Regions from separate parts of the Staphylococcus piscifermentans genome, predicted to be linked through region 1. Evidence: riboswitches for the same ligand, from Rfam matches in the RefSeq annotation. Region 1 holds a riboswitch; the other holds the start of a gene.
What was found. Region 1 has a riboswitch for S-adenosylmethionine ahead of CKV71_RS12250 (aminotransferase class I/II-fold pyridoxal phosphate-dependent enzyme). Riboswitches for the same ligand answer to the same signal wherever they lie in the genome.
Positions count from the first base shown of each region.

Region 2: linked by a shared signal. The riboswitch ahead of CKV71_RS03390 (Na+/H+ antiporter NhaC family protein) and the one ahead of CKV71_RS12250 (aminotransferase class I/II-fold pyridoxal phosphate-dependent enzyme) in region 1 are both predicted to bind S-adenosylmethionine.

Region 1 is NZ_LT906447.1:2,602,496-2,608,085, forward strand. It holds gene CKV71_RS12250 (aminotransferase class I/II-fold pyridoxal phosphate-dependent enzyme) at 977-2,137, opposite strand; SAM riboswitch class I at 2,235-2,346, opposite strand; gene CKV71_RS12595 (hypothetical protein) at 2,459-3,406, opposite strand; gene CKV71_RS12260 (hypothetical protein) at 3,421-4,356, opposite strand; gene noc (nucleoid occlusion protein) at 4,492-5,334, opposite strand; gene rsmG (16S rRNA (guanine(527)-N(7))-methyltransferase RsmG) at 5,381-5,590, opposite strand, start outside.
Region 2 is NZ_LT906447.1:809,091-814,680, forward strand. It holds gene CKV71_RS03370 (SulP family inorganic anion transporter) at 1-83, shown strand, start outside; gene CKV71_RS03375 (amidohydrolase) at 61-1,176, shown strand; gene CKV71_RS03380 (SDR family oxidoreductase) at 1,246-2,127, shown strand; gene CKV71_RS03385 (flavin reductase family protein) at 2,309-2,920, shown strand; SAM riboswitch class I at 3,009-3,108, shown strand; gene CKV71_RS03390 (Na+/H+ antiporter NhaC family protein) at 3,184-4,497, shown strand; gene CKV71_RS03395 (SRPBCC family protein) at 4,655-5,176, shown strand; gene glpT (glycerol-3-phosphate transporter) at 5,241-5,590, opposite strand, start outside.

The DNA of each region.
Region 1 (5,590 bases):
CCATTTCCCGATAAACGGCAATAACATAACTCCTTTTACTAATTATAAAAAGAAGACACTGGATATCAAGCAGCACCTCCCACCACCCCGTGAGTGTTGAAGCCTGATATCCAGTGTTCTATTTTTTTTGAAGATTATTTCTAAAATTTATATGTAGTAAAAAAATGAGTGATGAAACAACTTTCGTTGTCTCGCCTCTCATTTTTTTCGTTGTGCTTTTGTAACTTTCAAAGTAGTTTGCACAGTGATTTTAACAGTCGCTGCTTATTTATTGTCAAAGAAAGACATGAAAATAGCTGATTTTGCTCGCAACATAATCGACTATTTCAATAAGATAAGATGATTCCATATACTTATTAAAATATTAATATACAAATCAATCTATTATACTCATATAATACCACCCGCTTATTTTGGTTGCAAAAAATATATTTTTATATGAATCCAAAAACAAAAGAACTCTAATCTTTCGTTTTAGTTCTATCATCCATACAAATATATTTTTAATCAACAATAAAAATATAAAGTGTTACTCTGCCTTTTAAAATGTGGTATAATTTTTCCATAAAAATGTTCGTGCTTGTTGGTGCCTATGTTCTACCTCAAGGGCTTAACTAAACGCCTGTGGTAGATCTGAGGTGATCCTATGAACATAGTTGTGAATTTACAAGTAGAGTTGCTTATAACTTTCAAAGTGATTTACACAGTAACTTTAACAGTTACTGCTTATTTGTTGTTAAAAAAACACAATAAATAATAGCCGATTATGCTGAGAACATAATCGACTATTTCAATAAGCCTAAGGTAGAATATGGCTCAGACCATACGCCTAACATTTTTACACTCAGTCTTCTTTACCAGGATGCCTGAGTGTTTTTTATTACACCTATATAATAGCACCTTTTATAACTTCTTACAATTATAATATGTGGCTAAACCGCCTAAAATGTAGTTTCTGTTTGATCTTAATTTATAGTTATTTTTTATACATAGTGCTAAGTGATTTCAACCGCTTCGCCGCTTCATCTAATTGTTCATCGTCTAATGCAAGGGAGACACGTACATAATGATTGCCATTATCACCAAATGGGATACCTGGTGCAACTAATATAGACTGATCTTGTAATAGAAATTCCACAAATTGTTCTCCAGTATAACCTTCAGGTGTCTTTAACCATAAGAAAATACCGCCTGTCATAGGTTCATATGGAATAGCAACTTCATCTAAAATAGCAGTAAAGCGGTCTCGACGTTTTCTGAACACTTCGCTTTGTTGTTCTAAAAAATCATCATAATTATTTAAAGCAAAGGTAGCAGCATCTTGTAATGCACCGAACATACCTGCATGGTGATGTGTATGATACTTTTTCAATGCTTGTATAACGTCTTTATTCCCTACCGCAAATCCGACGCGATAGCCTGACATATTATAACCTTTAGACAGAGAGTAGACTTCTATAGCTACCTCTTTTCCATCTTTTGACTGCAAGATACTCGGGTTCTTATGATCAAATCCAAAGGCTGCATAAGCAAAATCATGCACGATTTTAGTTTGTGTTCCTTTGAATTTTTGAACCGCTTCATCAAACACTTCTTGGGTCACTGTGGAACCTGTCGGGTTATTCGGATAAGTTAAATAGATGAGCTTCGTTTGTTTCAAGATATCTTCAGGTACTTTATCCCAATCTGGCTGGTAATTCGGCGGATCCAACTCTAAAGCATAGGGGTGCGCATCTGCAAATAAAACACCTGCCAGATAATCTGTATATCCAGGATCAGGCAGTAGCACATAATCTTCTGGATTTACAATACAATTCGGCAAGCCTACCAGACCGTTTTTAGTACCGTATAAGATACATACTTCATCATCTTTATCTAATTCAACGCCGTATTGACGTTGATAAAAATCGACAATCGCTTGTTTGAACGTCTCTTTTCCATGAAACGCACCATATTTCTGATTTTCAGGAACACGCAAAGCATTCGCAAATTCATCGACAATTCCTTTGGGTGTTTCTCCATCTGGAATACCTACTGCCATGTTGATGAGAGGAAGCGGTCCATGTTCAATTTTTCTTCCCATTGTTTTTCCAAAATAACTATCCGGTATTTTCGCTAATCTTCTTGACATCACCATTCCTAGTCCCCCTTTTATTAATGATAGATACGTCATACTTTTTTCAAAAAAAGCTATATGTCACTGCATAAGCAACATATAGCCCACTATGTATATGCACCTATCTTTCAAGTTGTACTTGTTGGATGAAGCACAGTGAGGTCAGTCTTAATAACCTTCTGTTGCTGAAGCTTCATAGGGCCAATTCCCTCTGCTTCTCTTGATAAGTCTGATTAATATAATTAACGTTTCTTATTGTACTAAAAATTCTGACATTTATCAATTATAGGAGTAACATGTATAAAAACTCCACAGCACATTAGCTGCAGAGTCTTATAAATATTATTCAGGTTGTCCTTTAGCATCAAATTTTTCTACTGAACCGTCTGAATTAACGATATACGAACCTGCAAGATTGCCAGACTTATCAACAAATGAGAAGCCCCACTTGCCATCTTCTAATTGCTCCGGTTCTTTATACGTATAAGTGTTCGTATCTAGCTTGTGCCCTTCGTAGTCTTCCACTTTATCAATAACGTTAGCACGCGTCACTGTCCCGCTTGAACTTGTGCTTTGTTTGGTATCGCTATCCGAGTTAGCAGCTGACTTACTACTTGTCCCTACTTCAGGCGTTTCACTAACCGAAGTCATGTTTGCCACTTTTGAAAAGTTTGGATTATCCATATATTTTTCATATAAATTTTTAAGATTATAAATCGCACCGTAATCTAGTAATTGTTGATACGTATTTGTTCCTTTTTCAGGCATAATAATAATCTGCGAATCTGTCATAGCCATCATCGTAAGATAGTTGCCTTTTGATTCATATGACTCATAAACATCCATATTAGAAGGCTGTCCTGGTACTTGACCATCAAATGTTCTTTGGAATTTAATATGTTGGATTGATTTTTGCGCCTTATCAAGTCCATCCCATTTCTCATAACTATGATTTAATAGTTCTTCTGCAGAAACGGTTGTTTCTGCATACTTTGAATGTCCCACTGCAAACATTGCGAGTACAATCTTATCTTTGTTAGTGAGTTGATTAAAACTTTTGGTATTACTAGAATTATCAGATGTTTTTTCTGATTCGGAATTATCATTCCCACTATTCTTTTCTGAAAATCCTTCTTTATTGGTTTGTTTTTCAGAAGTTTTGTCATCTTTATGCTTTGTTTCTTGTTGAGTGTCTTCTTTGTTGTCTGATGATTTATTATCGCCATGTCCGCATCCTGAAAGCAAAAGTGCTAAAGTCGCAGAAGCGGCAAACAAATACTTTAATTTCATCTCTTGTTGTCCCCCTATTCAGGTTGACCTTTTGCATCAAATTTTTCTACCGATCCATCTGAATGTACTATATAAGATCCCGCAAGATCACCTGACTTATCCACAAAGGAGAAGCCCCAGCTTCCATCACTCTTTTGTTCAGGCTCTTTATACGTATAAGTACTCGTATCTAACTTGTGACCTTCGTAGTCTTCCACTTTATCGATTACATTAGCACGAGTTACTTTTTCTCCAGAATCTGATGAACTGCTTTCGTTGTCACTGCTTGAATTATCCTCTTTTGGTGCAGGTTCAGCTGATTCTCTAAAGGTAATAAGATTTGCTACTTGTTGGAAATTTCGGTCTTTATATTGATTATAAAGATCTTTCACATCATATAATCCACCTATATTTACTAGCTGTTGATACGGATTAATCCCTTGTGTGCCTGAAATCAATACTTGTGTATCACTGATACCAATAACAACAACTGAAGCCGCTTTAGAATCATTTGAATCATAAAAAGTCATATTTTGAGGTGCATTTGGAATATACCGAGGTACATCTTCAACTTTTGATAATTTTAATTGTTGAATCGTACGTTGAATATTTCCTCCATTTCCATTTTGAACATAACTATGATTCAATAACTCACTTGGAGTAACAGTAAATTCAGCTGATTTAGGTGCATATAATGCTAAAGCGACCTTTTCTTGAGGTGTAAGTTGGCTTACAGGTTTAACATTTGAGTTTGATTCTTTTTTCGATTCAGAATTATCATTAGTTTGATTTGTACCAGTTGAGCTTGATGTAGATTTTGAGTTTGATTCTTTTTTCTCAGTTTTTTGATTATCATCTTTTTTAGTCTTTTCTTCATGCTTAGTATCGTTGTCTGCTTTCTCTTGTGATCCGCATCCTGCTAATAAAATAGCGAGTGCTGCTGTAGCAGAAAATAGATGTTTGATTTTCATGATTGTTTTTCTCCCCTTTTATTATTTGTTAACATACACTTTCATTATATATAAAAGGGTGGACGTATTGTGTACCCCCGTTTAAGTTTTTTAAAATAAATATAAAAAAGTCACTCGCCTAATAGCGAATGACTTTTAACGTTTATAAACTTTAATTTTTATTTCTAAATAATCATCGTGGTCACGTTCTTTTTGTTCCACATGAATACCGCTTTGTTCTATTTTATCCAAACTATTTTGAAGTGTTTCACGTGCGTTCGTTAAATCCTTAGCGAACTGAAATGGCTGAGCTTTGACTTTCTCAGGACCAACCATTGACTTAACTCTTGCTTCTGTTTGTTTCACGTTCAAATGTTGATCCACAATTGTTTGAACCATTTCTTCTTGTTGTTCAAAAGACAAACTGAGTAATGCTCTCGCATGACGTTCAGTGATCTTACCTTCTGAAAGTTTCTGTTTCGCTTTAGGTGCAAGTTTCAACAAACGCAGCTTATTAGCAATAAAGCTTTGACTTTTACCGACACTTTGGGCTAATTCACTTTGCGTTGTATCACCAAGTTCTAATAGCTTTTGATATGCTTCAGCTTCTTCAACAGCTGATAAATTTTCACGTTGAATATTTTCAATCAGTGCCACGACAGCAGTTTCTTCATCTGTCATTTCGCGAATAATAACATCTGCATATGCCATCTGATTTGCATTTAATGCACGAAAACGTCGTTCGCCCGCAATGATTTCAAACATACCTTCTTCAATTGGTCGCACAACGATGGGTTGAAGCAGTCCATGTTCTTGAATTGATTCAGCAAGTTCATTAATTTTATTTGGATCAAAAACTTGTCTTGGCTGATAACGATTCGGTACAATGCGCTCTATTTGAATGGATTCAACGTTATTCTTACGTTCTTCTTCTGTGTAGCCTGTGAGATCTTCATCTTTATTTGTTAAACCGAATAGTTTAGAAAAAGGCTTCTTCATAGTCCATTCTCTCCCTCTAAATATACTTATATAGTAATATTTATTTTTATTTTAGTAAAGGAGATTTATTAGGTGTGCCCGCTTTACGTGGATATTTTTTGGGTGTTTTACTACGCTTTTCAATAATAATCATTTGACGTTCTCCTGCATCACCAGGTAATTCAAATGTTTCAACCGCTTCTACTCTTCCACCGAACACACCAATACCAAATCGAGCTTCCTCTAATTCTTCTTCACCTTTAGCAGATTTCATCGC
Region 2 (5,590 bases), 820 kb from region 1:
TACTCTCTGGTACAGCCATCTATCTAGTGTTTTATTTTTTCGGAAAAGGAAGTGGGAAAGATGACAGACATCAATCAAGTTAAGGAATGGAGACGTGTGTTTCACCGGTACCCGGAAGTGTCGTATGCAGAGTTTGAAACAACGAAGCGTCTAAGAAAAATATTAGAGGAACATGAGATTAAAATTGTGGATTATCCTCTGCAAACGGGTCTGGTCGCAGAGGTAGGGCAAGGCGAGAAGGTTGTAGCATTGCGTACGGATATCGATGCGTTGCCGATATTAGAGCAAGTTGACAGTGAAATCCGCTCGTCTGCTGAGGGTGTGATGCATGCTTGCGGCCATGATATTCACATGGCAACTATTTTAGCGGCGACAATGGAGTTGAAAGCGCGAGAAGCGGAGTTGCCAGGACGGGTGCGGATTTTGTTCCAAGCGGCTGAAGAAGTAGGAAGCGGAGCACAGCAGATGGTGGAAGCGGGTGTACTTGACGGGGTGAAAGCAGTCACGGGCTTTCATAATGATCCGACTTTGAAAGTGGGCGAGTTTGCGATTAAGTCGGGTGCGATGACTTCAGCGGTAGACCGCTTTGCGATACATATTCAAGGCAAAGGGGGTCATGCTGCGAAACCTGAGGAAAGCAATGACCCGATGATTATCTTAGGACAATTGATGACTAGTATTCAATCGATTGTCAGTCGTAATGTCTCGGCATTTGATTCAGCGGTGGTAACGATTGGCGAAGTCTCAGCAGGTAATACGTGGAATGTGATTCCGGACCAAGCGTATATGCAGGGCACAGTGCGTACCTTTAATGCTGCAACGAGAGCAAAGGCAGAGGAACGCTTGCAAGATTTATGTGCAGGAATTGCTAAAGCGTTTGACGCGAATATTGAATTGGAATATATTCATTTGCCGAATGCTGTAATAAACGATGAAGCATTGACAGAGAAGGCGGTTGAAGCGGCTGAAGAAACGGGCTATAGTGTTCAAATCCTCGGAGAACCGAAAACAATCGGAGAAGATTTTTCAGCACTGAGCGATACTGTACCTGGAGTGTTTGCATTTATCGGTTCCGAAAGCGACTACGACCTGCATCATCCGAAGTATCAACCGGATGAACGAATTTTGGAAACAGCGCCTGATTATCTTGTTAAATTAATTCAAAAGTTATTTTAATGTAATCATGAATGGAATTTTAAAGGCAGGGTATAACAAAACTATCAAATCTTATTAGGAGTGATAGAAATGGCACTTCCAGATCCACGCAAAAAATTTACAGATAAAGATTTTCCTAAACAAGAACAACCTTGGCCAGGTCTGCAAAAAGATATGGAACCGAAACCCGATTGTGGTGAGGAGTCTTACGTTGGACATGGTCGTTTAGAAGGCTTGAAAATGTTAGTAACTGGTGGCGACTCAGCTATCGGACGCGCTGTAGCAATCGCTTATGCTAGAGAAGGTGCATCTGTTGTTATCAATTATCATCCGAAAGAAGAAGATGATGCACAAGATGTGAAACGTGTCATCGAAGATAAAGGCGGCACAGTTTTCTTACTACCGGGCGATATTACGAACGAAGATTTCAACTATGAACTCGTAGAATATGCAAATGACCGTCTAGGCGGATTAGATAATGTCACAATGGTGGCAGGCTATCAGCAATACCATGAGAAATTCGAAGACTTCAAAACAGAAGATTTCACGAATACCTTTGAAACGAACGTCTATCCCATCTTCTGGACTACGCAAAAGGCTTTAGAATACTTGAAACCAGGCGGTACAATTACAACAACAACTTCTATTCAAGGTTACGATCCGAATCCATTATTGCATGACTATGCCGCAACCAAAGCAGCGATTATTTCCTTGACTAAGAGCCTTGCGAAAGAATTAATCGAAAGAGGCATCCGTGTCAATTCAGTCGCGCCAGGTCCATTCTGGTCACCATTACAAATCTCAGGTGGACAACCGCAAGATAAAATTCCAGAATTCGGTCAACAATCCATGATGGGACGCTCAGGTCAACCTGTTGAATTAGCCAGCACCTACGTTCTTTTAGCCTCAGACGAATCCAGCTATACAACAGGACAAGTCTATGGTGTAACAGGCGGTAAACAAATTAATTAAACTGCTGCTCTGGAAAAGAAACCTTAGAAGCGCAGCCCCGTCTTAACTATTTCCCCCTCGGCAACAGAAGCCGGGGGTTTTTGAATGGGGAAGGGCGAGTCATCATGAACAAGTCATTAGCAATTAGAGCTGATTTTTCCTACTATAAAACTACCAATTATAAATAAAATGAGGTGAGCGTATGAAACAATTCGATCCAAACGAGTTAACGCAGAAAGATAATTATAAATTATTGAGCGGAAGCGTATTACCGCGTCCTATCGCTTTCGTGACTTCTCAAGATAAAGAAGGCAATCTTAATGCAGCGCCTTTCAGTTTTTTTAATGTAGTAAGCAGTGAACCGCCGATGATTATGATTTCGACGGCACGTATGAACGGCAAACGCAAAGATACATCTGTCAACATTGAGACGATGGGTGAGTTTGTGGTGCATATTTCACAACTTTCCATGATTGAAGGAATCAACCAAACAGCCGCACCTATTGCACCGACAGAAAATGAATTAAAACGGACAGACTTTAAAACAATTCCTTCCACTGTAGTCGACGTCCCTGCAATTGAAGGGGCAAGTATCCGCTTCGAATGCAAATTAGACCGTCTCATTGAATTAGGCGATGATGAAACAGGTAACGATTTAATCATCGGACGCGTGGTACAATATCATATTGACGATGCGGTTTATATGGATCCATTCAAGATTAATGTGCAAGCCTTGCAGCCTGTAGGACGTTTAGCAGGAAACGATTATGTGAAACTAGGCGAAGAATTTACGATTCAACGACCGACTGAATAAATGCTTAACAAAAGTTAACCTTCAGATAATTGACGCAAGCCGTTGAGCGTGATAAGTTTAAAAAGATTCACAATTTAAAAATAAATAGTGCTTATCAAGAGAGGTGGAGTGAAGGGCACTTTGAAGCCTCGGCAACATGGAAACGCGTGTGCCAAGTCCCGTAGCAATCGATTGCTAAGAGATAAGAATTGATATATTTATCCTTTTTTCTTAGCGCAGAAAAAAGGTTTTTTATTTATGAAATGAGAGGTGTGGAGTAGAAGATGGCTGAAGAGAAAAAGAAAGGTAATGCTTTTGCACTGATACCTTTAATTGTCTTCGTCGGTTTATTTTTAGGCGTCGGCATTATTACAGGAGACTTTACTAAAATGCCATTAAATATCGCGATTACGATTGCAGTCATTGTGGCATTGCTGATGAATCGCAAACAAAAATTTGCTGAGAAAGTAGAAGTTTTTACTAAAGGAGCAGGCCATTCCAATATTATTCTGATGGTCTTGATATTTGTACTTGCAGGGGCTTTTTCAAAAGTAACTGAAGATATGGGAGGCGTAAAATCAACTGTTAACCTTGGATTATCCTTAATCCCCGGCAACTTGCTGATTATCGGATTATTCGTCATTTGTATGTTTGTATCGATTTCGATGGGAACTTCAGTAGGGACAGTAGCCGCTATTGCACCGGTAGGATTTGGTATCAGCCAAGCAACGGACATTCCTTCCGCACTTGCCATGGCGACTGTAGTAGGCGGTGCGATGTTCGGTGACAATTTATCGATGATCTCAGACACTACCATCGCAGCGGTGCGTACGCAACATACACGCATGAGCGACAAGTTTAAAGTGAATTTCCGGATTGTGTTGCCAGGTGCGATACTTTCAATGATCATCTTGGGCATCTTAACGCATAGCGCAAGCATCAACAGCGCAAAGAATTATGACTATGACTTGATTAAAGTTATTCCTTACTTATTAGTATTAATTTTAGCTCTGATTGGCGTCAATGTAATTATTGTGTTAATTGGAGGGACTGTGCTTTCAGGAATTATCGGCTTATTAGATGGATCGTTCAATTGGATTAAATTCTTGAAAGCGGCCTCTGAAGGTATGATCGGTATGGAAGATATTGCCATTATTGCTTTGATGATCGGTGGTTTAATTGGTTTAATCCAGCACTATGGCGGTATTACTTGGCTGCTGAACTTTGTACGAAGCCGTGTGAAATCCAGACGTGGCGCCGAAATTGGGATTGCAAGTTTAGTCAGTGCCGCAGATATTTCTACAGCCAACAATACGATTTCTATTTTAATGGCCGGTCCGTTGGCTAAAAACATTGCGGATGAATATGATATCGACCCTAGAAAGTCCGCCAGTATTCTAGATATTTTCGGCAGCTGCTTCCAAGGTTTACTACCTTACAGTCCGCAAGTCATTGCTGCAGCTGGAGTAGCCGGTGTTTCACCCTTTATGCTGATGCCTTATTCCATTTATCCGGTAATGCTCGGCTTAAGTGGATTAGTGGCAATCATCTTTAACCTTCCTAGATTAAATAAAAAGAAAGCTGGGAAAGAGGCATAATTAATTTTTACTTCCACACAAGAAAAATGTTAAAGTAATCTTGTTGCAAAACTAACAAAACGGTGCATGAAGTGAAGCAGATAGAGGACGATTATTTTGTCTTATGCACTAGAAATACGTTAAAATAAGGTTAAGTGTGAAAGTAGGTGACGACAGAGTGGCAAGATATAACATAGAAAATGACGTAGTGGTCATTTCGTTGGAGCGATTAATGCGTATTAATCCTGAATTGATTTATCAAGCGTGGACAGATGCCGATATTATGAGACGTTGGTTTATGACTTCTAATCGAACTAATAAGTCCATCGACTTGATTCCTGAAGAAGGGCGACGTTACGAAATCGTTGATGAACGTAATGGCAAGATGAATAAAATTACAGGTGTCTTCCAAGAACTAGAAGCACCGAATCGTATTGTGATGACTATCGGCATGCCTGAATTAAGCGACAAAGAAGATACCATCGAAGTTGAAATCTTTGAACGTGAACCAGGTGCTGACATTACACAAATGAATTTCCGATATACTGCTGTTGTTCCGAAAGAACGACGCTGGACTACCTTAGAATATAAGCAGCAGAAAAAAGAATATCATGACTCAACAGCGCATGGCTTTGAGAACATGTTTATTAAGCTGCAAGATATTTTGACGGAAATGCAGAAAGAACAAGAAGAATTTTAAAAATTAGAAGAAAAAGAAGCGGTACGCCACTTTGTAGTGAGCATGTACCGCTTCTTTTTATCTATTAAACTGTTTCTTGACCACGTTTATTCCAAGTTAAGATAAAGCTCAACATTGCAAGTATACTGATAACAGTAAGCAGTATAAATCCAACATCCCAACCAAAATGATCAACGACAAATCCTAAGATAATATTCGCCATCACTGCACCGAACAAGTAACCGAATAATCCAGTAAGTCCGGCGGCTGTTCCGGCAGCTTTTTTCGGAACATAATCAAGTGCTTGCAACCCAATCAACATCACAGGACCATAGATTAAGAAACCGATTGCCACTAAGGAAAGATTATCAATCCAAGGATGGCCGGCAGGGTTCAACCAATAGATAAGCACGAAAATCGTTACACCTAACATAA